3 regions of the Shewanella sp. SR43-4 genome follow, and region 1 is predicted to be linked to each of the others. Evidence: predicted binding sites of a transcription regulator. Region 1 holds the regulator's gene; each other region holds the start of a gene.
What was found. The regulator sigma-54, encoded in region 1, starts transcription at its own class of promoters, with help from an activator protein. The targets are predictions, from matches to a motif close to GTTGGCACGNNNNTNGNNT.
Positions count from the first base shown of each region.

Region 2: a site for sigma-54 is predicted at 1,977-1,995, ahead of H5123_RS19030 (PA2169 family four-helix-bundle protein). Genes of this name have one in related genera too.
Region 3: a site for sigma-54 is predicted at 1,798-1,816, ahead of H5123_RS04130 (YccF domain-containing protein). Genes of this name have one in related genera too.

Region 1 covers NZ_JACJEB010000001.1:208,788-212,075, reverse strand. Annotated here, with positions in the region: gene rapZ (RNase adapter RapZ) at 1-553, opposite strand, end outside; gene ptsN (PTS IIA-like nitrogen regulatory protein PtsN) at 550-993, opposite strand; gene hpf (ribosome hibernation promoting factor) at 996-1,283, opposite strand; gene H5123_RS00990 (RNA polymerase factor sigma-54) at 1,308-2,792, opposite strand; gene lptB (LPS export ABC transporter ATP-binding protein) at 2,936-3,288, opposite strand, start outside.
Region 2 covers NZ_JACJEB010000023.1:28,853-32,140, forward strand. Annotated here, with positions in the region: gene H5123_RS19015 (DUF368 domain-containing protein) at 1-66, opposite strand, end outside; gene H5123_RS19020 (hotdog fold domain-containing protein) at 259-735, shown strand; gene H5123_RS19025 (CsbD family protein) at 1,034-1,225, opposite strand; gene H5123_RS19030 (PA2169 family four-helix-bundle protein) at 1,475-1,924, opposite strand; partial or broken gene H5123_RS19035 (outer membrane beta-barrel protein) at 2,594-2,896, shown strand.
Region 3 covers NZ_JACJEB010000003.1:71,161-74,448, reverse strand. Annotated here, with positions in the region: gene H5123_RS04140 (hypothetical protein) at 284-457, shown strand; gene H5123_RS04135 (1-aminocyclopropane-1-carboxylate deaminase/D-cysteine desulfhydrase) at 684-1,655, opposite strand; gene H5123_RS04130 (YccF domain-containing protein) at 1,853-2,266, shown strand; gene H5123_RS04125 (EVE domain-containing protein) at 2,423-2,890, shown strand; gene H5123_RS04120 (TIGR00266 family protein) at 3,040-3,288, opposite strand, start outside.

The sequences.
Region 1 (3,288 bases):
AGCGCACATCAAACATAAAGTCAGCTTCTGTTGGCATACCGTGCTTAAAGCCAAAAGACTCAAAGTTAATCACTAACTCTTTATCGACACTACCTAACAATATTTGCCTGACTTGGTCGCTTAATTCGTAAATATTCAGGGCAGAGGTGTCAATATAATGATCAACAATTTTTGCGATAGGCTCAAGTAAACGGCCTTCTAATATGATCGCTTCTTGCAGTGAAATATGATTTTTAGATAACGGGTGTAATCGACGCGTTTCGCTATAGCGTTTGAGTAGCACTTTATCATTAGAATTCAAAAAGAAGCTAATAATTTCAGTGTCATGTTCAAGTAAGGCAAGTTGATCTTGAAGGACTTTACCTTGCTCGGCAATGTTGCGTACATCAACACTAATTGCCACTAGATCATTATTACCTTTGAGCTGAGCCAGTAATATGCCAATCAGTGGTAAAGGCAAATTATCAACACAATAATACCCTAGATCTTCTAATACTCTTAGAGCAACAGATTTTCCTGAGCCTGAACGTCCCGATACTATGACAAGTTTCATGCAGTAATAACCCGATAAAGTTCTGTTGAGTCGTGAGTTTTACGAAGCTGTTTCAATATTTGCTTATCGCTTAATTTTTGAGCCACGCTTGATAGCGTGCTTAAATGCTGTTGGCACTGATCTGCAGGTACTAACAAAGCAAATAAAATATCCACGGGCTGTTTATCGATTGCATCAAAGGCAATGGCTTCTTCACATTTAATAAATATTGCGATCGGATGTTCTATGGCCGTTAATCTACCATGAGGTATCGCAATGCCATTTCCTATACCTGTGCTACCCATTTTCTCTCTCGCTAATAGGCTTTCAAAAACCTCTTGCGAAGATAGGGGTGGGTACTGGGCAGCGACTAAATTGCTGATGAGTTCCAGTACTTTTTTCTTACTGCCCGGTGTGGCACAGGTAGTGCATTCCGGCTGCAGAATGGTACAAAGTTCCATCGTTAGTGTTTTGTATACTTCTCTTTGTGTTTAATTACCTGACGGTCGAGTTTATCGATCAGGGCGTCTATTGCAGCATACATATCAGTGCTTTCTGACATGGCAAAAATCTCTGCACCATTAAGGTTGATTTTAGCTTCTGCTTTTTGTTGTAATTTTTCTACATTGAGCACAACGTGTACATTATTGATCTGATCGAAGTGTCGTTCAAGCTTTGAAAATTTACCTTGAACGTATTCACGTAAAGATTCGGTAATGTCGATATTTCTACCTGTCATATTGATAAGCATAAAAATCCTCCGTTGCTTTGTAGGTTATAAACTCTTACGTTGGTTTGAGGGCGGAATGAGCATCGCTTCGCGATATTTTGCAATCGTACGACGCGCAACGTTGATCCCCTGATCTGCCAGCAGTTGGGCCATTTTGCTGTCACTTAATGGCTTTTGCTGGTTTTCTGCTGCAACCAGTTTTTTGATAAAAGCACGAATAGCGGTAGATGAGCATTCTCCGCCATCGTCGGTGCTGACATGGCTAGAGAAAAAGTACTTTAATTCAAATAGCCCACGTGGTGTGTGCATATATTTTTGAGTGGTAACCCGTGAAATAGTCGATTCATGCATTTCTACTGCTTCAGCAATATCATTGAGTACCATAGGTTTCATGGCTTCTTCACCATATTCAAAGAAACCTTGCTGAAATTGCACAATACAATTGGCGACTTTCAATAAGGTCTCATTGCGGCTTTCGATACTCTTGATGAACCATTTAGCTTCTTGTAAATGACCGCGAATAAATTGGCTATCGGCAGAGTTTTTACTGCTTCTAGCCATGGCTGCATATTGTTGATTAACGCCAATTTTAGGCATATTGTCTGGGTTTAACTCTACAACCCAACGGCCATTCTTCTTTAGTACGGTTACATCAGGAATAACATATTCGTCATCAATAGCGGTGACTAACAAGCCCGGGCGAGGGTTAAGTGACTGGATTAAGGTGATCGCGTCACGCAACTCGTTTTCTTTGAGCTTGGTTTTGCGCATCAATAATCTAAAATCGCGCCCAGCAATTAAATCTAAATAGTCTTTAATGAGCAGACGGGCATTGTCTATATGTGGGGTTGTGTCGGCATATTGGGCTAATTGAATGAATAAACATTCGCTTAAATCTCGTGCGGCAACACCAACGGGATCAAAGTGTTGAATACGTTTTAATACCGCTTCAACTTCATCTAGTTCGACACTTTCATCACCCATGGCTTCGAGAATATCTTCAGTGCTTTGGGTTAAGTAACCGCGTTCATCAATGGCATCAATGATCGCGGTAGCAATCGCTCGATCTGTGTCAGAAAATGGTGTGAGATTTTTTTGCCACTCTAAATGCTCATATAAGCCTTCAGTCGTTTCACCTTGGAATGGCATATCATCATCGCGCATGCTAGCGCTGCCTGAACCTGACATTGGTGAGGCGGTGTACACTTCATCCCATGTGGTATCCATAGCTAAATCGTCCATGGTTTCTTTGGTCATGGATTCTGCTGTGTCGACTGTTGAGGTGTCTTTTTCTATATTGACCACGCTGTTGTCACTAAAGTCGGTGTCCGATTGGTCGCGACTTTCTTTTACTGAGTCTTTTGCTTGAGAAAACTCATCTTCTATTTCAAGCAATGGGTTTGAGTCCAATGCTTGTTGGATTTCTTGCTGTAGCTCCAATGACGATAATTGCAGTAAGCGGATCGCTTGCTGCAATTGAGGGGTCATGGTTAAGTGTTGACCCATTTTGAGTTGGAGTGACGCTTTCATTTACCGCTTATCCCTAGATGATTTCCATAAAAATGACAATCTCGAAAACTGTAATCGATTGTCACATACATCAATGACATTTAACGCTATTTAGATATCGTTCAATGAAATGAGTTAGATAGACTAAAAGGCCAGTAAAGTAACTATAGCTTGAATTGTTCACCTAAGTACACAGCCCGAACTTGTTGATTACTCAATATCTCATCAGGTGTGCCTTCGGCAATTAAATTGCCCTGGCTGACAATATAAGCGCGCTCACAGACGTCTAAGGTTTCACGTACGTTATGATCGGTAATTAATACCCCTAAGCCGCGGTTTTTAAGCTGTTGAATGATTTTTTTTATGTCGATGACAGAAATAGGGTCAACCCCCGCAAAAGGCTCATCGAGCAAAATAAATTTAGGATTAGCGGCCAGCGCGCGCGCTATCTCTACTCGACGACGTTCCCCACCAGACAACGACATGCCTTGGCTGTCGCGAATATGAGTGATATGGA
Region 2 (3,288 bases), on a different contig from region 1:
ACCGGTAATAAATGCAATTGTGCCGCCAGACACGCCAGGGACAACATCTGCCGCCCCCATAGCCATACCTTTAAAATAATTTAATATCAGTGAGTCAGTTTTCAAAATTCATCCTTAAAGTGTCTAATCAAGTAAATTATACCTGTGGCCAGTGTAATGAGCGATGGAAAATATTGATCATGACTTCACCGCAGGTTACAACAATGCTAACCTCATCCGACCAGACAACTTACTTACACAATAACCAGAGTCTTTCCAATGGCCCAAACTAAATCTAATAAAGTCATGTCGCTATATAAAAAAGTGACCGCGTACCCTTTTGGTAAGCATATATTCTCTAAAATGGTAGCGCGTATGGCGCCCTATTTTGGCACAGTACATCCTTACATAAGCGATTTACGTGTGAACCGTTGTGAATGCTTAATCAAAAAGCGTAAAAAAGTCCAAAATCATATTGGCACTGTGCATGTTATTGCTATTTGTAATGGTTTAGAAATGGCTATGGGCACTATGGCTGAAGCATCGATTCCGGCGCATTTGCGTTGGATACCAAAAGGAATGTCAGTCGATTACACCGCAAAAGCGGCGAGTGATATTCTATGTGTTGCAGAGGTAAAACCAGAGCAGTGGCAAGTGGGCGATATGTTAGTCGATGTTAAAGCCTATGATACCAATGGTGTGGTGGTCGTCCAAGGGCATATTAAACTGTGGATTTCACAGAAACCTCAAAAATAATTAACTAAAGGTTATCTATATCTATAGTTTTTATTGAGTTTTTTATTCAAATGATTGAAAGGCATAATGTTAATAACGCTGTGCGCAAGCCAATATAAATCATAATTGCTATGCTCTATGATGGCTGTAAAGCTCATAGTTAAGGTATTTCAGACGAGATTAGTCAGTTTGAATAACAGAACTTAGCCAAGCATCTTTTTGATTAATAAGCAATAATATTGACATCAGCTCAGAGAACGTTCGAGTCTGAGCTTTAAAAGGCGTCATATAACATGACGCCTTTTTCATTGGTTATACGCTAAGAGTGTGACTTGTCGAATTCCTTTTTAGCCTCATCTTTAGCCATACCATATTTCTCTTGCATCTTACCTTGGAATTTCTCAAGTTTTCCATCGATTTCCTGTAAATCATCGTCGGTTAATTTACCCCAACGTGCTTTTAGTGAACCAGATGCCTGCTTCCATTTACCTTTAATAATGTCGTTATTCATAATTAAATACTCCTCCAGGTGAGAAAAATTCTGGGTCGCCGCAGTAGACATATCCATCTTAAATAATTACATCTTGGACAAAACCCACAGCCGATGATGTGTATTGATGATGTGGTTCGGTATAAAATACACATCAGCGACAGCTATAATTTTGATATATCCGTAGTCCGTAGTCCGTAGTCCGGCTTTAGAGATTACAACCAAGCATACAAATACCCCGCCGCAGGGCATTTAAACAATGAACCAGTACTAGTTTTTCTGTAACTGTTGCAGAGTTTTCATTTCGTCGTGCATCGATTGTGCATCCGCTCGAATATTGGTCAGTATAAGTAATGCCTGGCCCTGTTGATTTTTATCGATTGCATCATCTAGCACTTCAAGCACCTTATCTTCAACTTCTTCAAGTTGCTTAATATAGGTGTAGTCTTCATCACTTGAGAACACTGCCACAAATTTGGTGTATATTTTGCGCGACTCTACCGCAAAAGAACTCCCATCTTCAATATCACCTTGCTCAGCAATGGCGAGTGGTTGTAATGCTTGAATCGCTGTGGCTTTTTTCGTGGCCATTTTGGTGAAAGTACTTTTGAGCGCTGGGTTACTGACCTTCTCAATTGCGTCTTGGTAAAACTCGACACCAGCTCTCATAACTTGGATGACATCTGTTACATTCTCTACACTTGTTTTTTGATTTAACATATTCACTCCTGTTTTGACTGTACTACTAACCATTGTTAGCTTACTTTCTTAGATGCAATAAACACCCCAACAATAAAATAAACTTATAAACTTGATTTTATTGAAAAATAAAATCAAGTTTATCTGCTTAATCTATAAAAGATGAATAATTTACAAGGAATATGAAGTTTTTACACACACGGTTGTGGTTTAATTTACTCCCCAATAGAGAACATAAACTTGTCTGATATCTACATGATTGACTCAAGTCATTTAACCAAGCATTGTGGAGTATTAATGTTTATACCGGAGTGAATAAAAGATTAAATAGCGAATTAAGTCGTCAATGTTTATGCGGTTTGTGGCAGCGCAAAAAGCTCACCTATTTAACTCACTTCAACTCGAGTTAAGTGGTGGGATATGTAAGGAAAAAGACAATATTAGTGGGTACACTTATTTACCGCTGGTTTCTTAAACACTAGCGTACAAGCAAAAACATATAATCCAGAAGTAGATGCATAAGGGTTCTACGTTGTTGCTAACTATGGTTATTTACGAGTAGACGGCGACGAAGAATGTGATGACGACAAAGATGCATATCAAGTATTTGCAGGTTATGGATTGAATCAATACATTGCAGTTGAAGATGGTGAAATTAACTTTGGTAACTAGGGCAACGATTTAGCCAATACAGATACTAATGGCTATTCCCTGAATTTAAAATTAGGTTTGCCAGTGTCAGACAACATCAGTCTTTGTGTCCATGGTGGTCAATTGTGCTACAAGACTGATTATTCAGTTCTTGGCGCTCGCGACAGCACTGATGATGAAGGTTTATTTGCTGGTGTTGGTGGTAGTTATCATATTAACGAAAGCTGGACCGCTGAGGTCGACTACACACTATATGACAGTGACTTAAACCTTGATAGTGCAACCGATGATTGTGCAACCGATGATATTGATGATGCTAATTTCTCAACCGATTTAAAATAGGCCTCGGTCGGGTTTGAATATAAATTTTAATCGTAGTGATTCGGGATAAATAGCCCCCATGTTTTTATCCAAAGGTAATTATCAATGGCTTCAACACTAAAATGTGTTGGAGCCTTTTTTAGATAACGATTCAGCCCGTAATATACTTTACAGCCAGTAAGCACATATCTAAATAATCTCTTATACCGTTTTATACAACCATAAAATGAAACAAAGGCGCAGGCCTAACTAAGTGTATTGTAGGTAAGTATTACAGCGCTAATGTAACTATTACACCGTATTATTAAACACGACTATATTAGCTGTGCCCTGTTAGGTAAGAAGAATTGATAGGATAATCGATTAATTTGCTTTAGGGCTAGCGCTGATGCTGCGCATCGGCAAGCTACCCC
Region 3 (3,288 bases), on a different contig from region 1:
ATAATTTCTATTGGCGTAATCTTATTGTCATAAAACTATGTTCAACTTACAAATTAAGTGCTGTATGTATTCCTGTGATTTTAGGCTATGTGGCAACATAAAAGTTGTAGACACAAATTAGACCTTAATCAACTATTCACATAACAACACTTGATTAGTGAGTAAAAGATAGGTTAAGTTAAATCTCGAAACATTAATCTTTTGCAACACTAAAAAATGCCAAGGATATTTTATTGAACAATTGTCTCACCTAATGGGTGAATATATAGAAGGAGTGTGGCCAATGTCATACAACATTAATGGACACGAAATTTCAGTTAGCTTTCCAGTTAATTCTATTTCGTCAAACAAAAACTCAATTGCTTTTACCGACAGCCTAGGTAAAAACAAAAAAACCTTTTCAAAGCGTATTGAAGCAATAAACTTCATGAAATGGTTATTATCAGCTAATAAGTAATCCCCCCTAACGCTTTGCGTTAATCATTTACTCTGTTATTTAATAAACTCATTTCTCGGTATTCTCCTCTCAATTACCGATGTTTATTAAAACAGAGTAAAATGAATAGCTCACTAGCTTATTTTCAAGTTACTCTTCAATTTTAAACCCCAAGTTAACCATCTAAAAAACCTATTTCTCTTACTATCAATACCTTGTAGCAAAAATGTATCCTGCACTGGTGTGATCAAACCGAGTGAGGAAATTTTCGTTGGTATCTTGGTAACATGGTTTTATTGCCTAAGGCTCCCCCCTGATGTATGTAAAGAACATTGGTGGCACTGACAGCCTGACTATTTAAATAATGTTGTAATACTAAAAAGCCAACCGGATCATACAACAATTCAAATTCAATTCCCGACTGGCAAACTGTTTTCCACATATCAAAACAACGTTGTGATAATTTCCCAAAATGATATTTATGACCATCATTAATAATTCTAGGAAAATAAATCTCATCAACTAATTGTGAAAACTGTTGGCGTAAATATTTATCTCCGCCAACAGTACTACAAGTTAACACCTCAATAGCAAAAACTTCCGTTAATGATAATTGAGTCAGTTGTTGAATAATTTGTTTATTTAAATAAGCCGCAGTGGTCCCCGTACCTGAGGGGAGAAATACCATCAACTCATTTAGTCGTCGGTCTTGAGCCCATTGAATAATTTCAGTGGCGAGTTGTGTTATCCCGGTTTCGGCATACCCACAACGTCCACCTTCGGGAATAAATAGTAATTGATTTTTATCTGTGTAATTTGGATGCGACGACACAATGTGTTGCATCGCATCGTCTAAATGCATACCTTGAAGGTTTTCGGCATCGGCCAAATGACTGACATCAATAATATTGGCACCATTTTGTATCGCAGCAGCATAGTTACCCTGAGCATGTTGTAACAAGAATGTGTTGATATGACTTACATAGTAATCAAATTTCCATCCTTGCAGCTTTGCAAGTACAGACAAGGAGTATAATGAGTTGGCTTGTGCCGAGCCCGATGCCACTAGCTGGGTAACGTGTGAATAATCATGATGCAGGAAATGATAAAATTTACGCGCTTTATTACCACTAAAATCAGCATGTAATAGATCATCCCGTTTAATATAGATGCTGCGTCCATCAAAGTTCATCGCTTGTACTGGGCTTATCGAAAACATACATTGCCTTAATCAACTGTAATATGAGTATTTTAACTAAAAAATGATAAATCTCATCGATTCATTTGTATTACTCATCACACACACCTAATCATAAAGTAAAAAATTAACATTTAACCTATTATAATCAAACAGTTAAAAAGATGGCATGAATATCGCTATATTCTAAGTAATATTGACTATTGATAGGATTGAAAATGTCACTTTTACGCTTAATCTTTAATATTGCTTGGTTTCTTATGGGTGGTTTTATCATGGGCCTAGCATGGTGGTTGGTGGGGCTATTATGCTTTATCAGTATCATTGGTATCCCATTTGGCCGTGCATGTTTTGTTATTGGCGAGCTAGCTTTCTGGCCATTTGGGCAAGAAACGGTTAACCGAAAACACCTTTCAGGCCAAGAAGATATTGGCACTGGCACGTTAGGTTTAGTCGGTAATGTTATATGGTTTTTATGCTTTGGTATTTGGCTTGCGATTGGCCATCTAGTCCATGCATTGGCTTGTTTTGTAACAATTATAGGTATTCCTTTCGCGTTACAACATCTTAAGTTAGCCTTATTAAGTTTAACCCCTATTGGTCAAACTGTTATTGCCAAACCGACTTATTAGCATTCATTAATAACTGTTGAATGACCACTGTTATAAAAAGCCGATAGCACAGTGCTATCGGCTTTTTATTTGCCTAATTGTCTTCGCAGCGTGTACATTGCCATAATCAAGCACAGAAAAGTAATTCACTCTCTTTAATGACAGTAATGGAATCGCATGAACTATTGGTTAATGAAGTCTGAACCAGATGACTTTAGCATTGATGATCTTCAGATGTGTGAGCAGCAAACGGTTGCTTGGCAAGGTATTCGTAACTATCAAGCACGTAATTATATTCGCGATCAAATCGCATTGGGTGATCTAGTGTTGTTTTACCACTCTAGCTGCAAATTACCTGCCATTGTAGGTTTAGCCAACATTAGCAGTCAGCCTCAAATTGATGTCAGCGCTTTTGATGACCGCTCAGCGTATTTTGATATGAAATCTGACGCCACTGCACCTCGTTGGTGGCAAGTGCATATTCAATTTATGGCCAAATTCTCTAACCCAGTCAGCTTGAAGCAATTGAAGGCAGATCCCTTACTGCAAGATATGGTACTAGTGGCTAAAGGTACTCGCCTGAGTGTTCAGCCCGTCACACAAGAGCAATACCAACACATAATGAAATTAACAAACGTAGATTAATAACCTTGAATTAACCACTGGGCAGCTGGTCGGTAACAGGCAACCATCCTTTTAAAAGCCGCTTCCTAAAGACGGCTCAGACAATTAGCGCTAAATCGTCTGAGCATCTAATTACGAACGAAAATGAATAAGATCAGCCAATGCCCAGATTAGTTAATCATCCGCCCTATTCCACCAAGCACAGATCCTTCACCCTGATCTTTGCCACCACGAGATGGTGCATGAGCAATAATTCTGTCAGCCATGCGAGAAAACGGTAAGCTTTGTAACCATACTGTCCCATGACCTTGCAAGGTCGCAAGAAACAAACCTTCGCCACCAAACACCATTGATTTTAAAGAACCAGCGCGCTGAATATCATAATCAATCCCGGGCGTAAATCCGACTAAACACCCAGT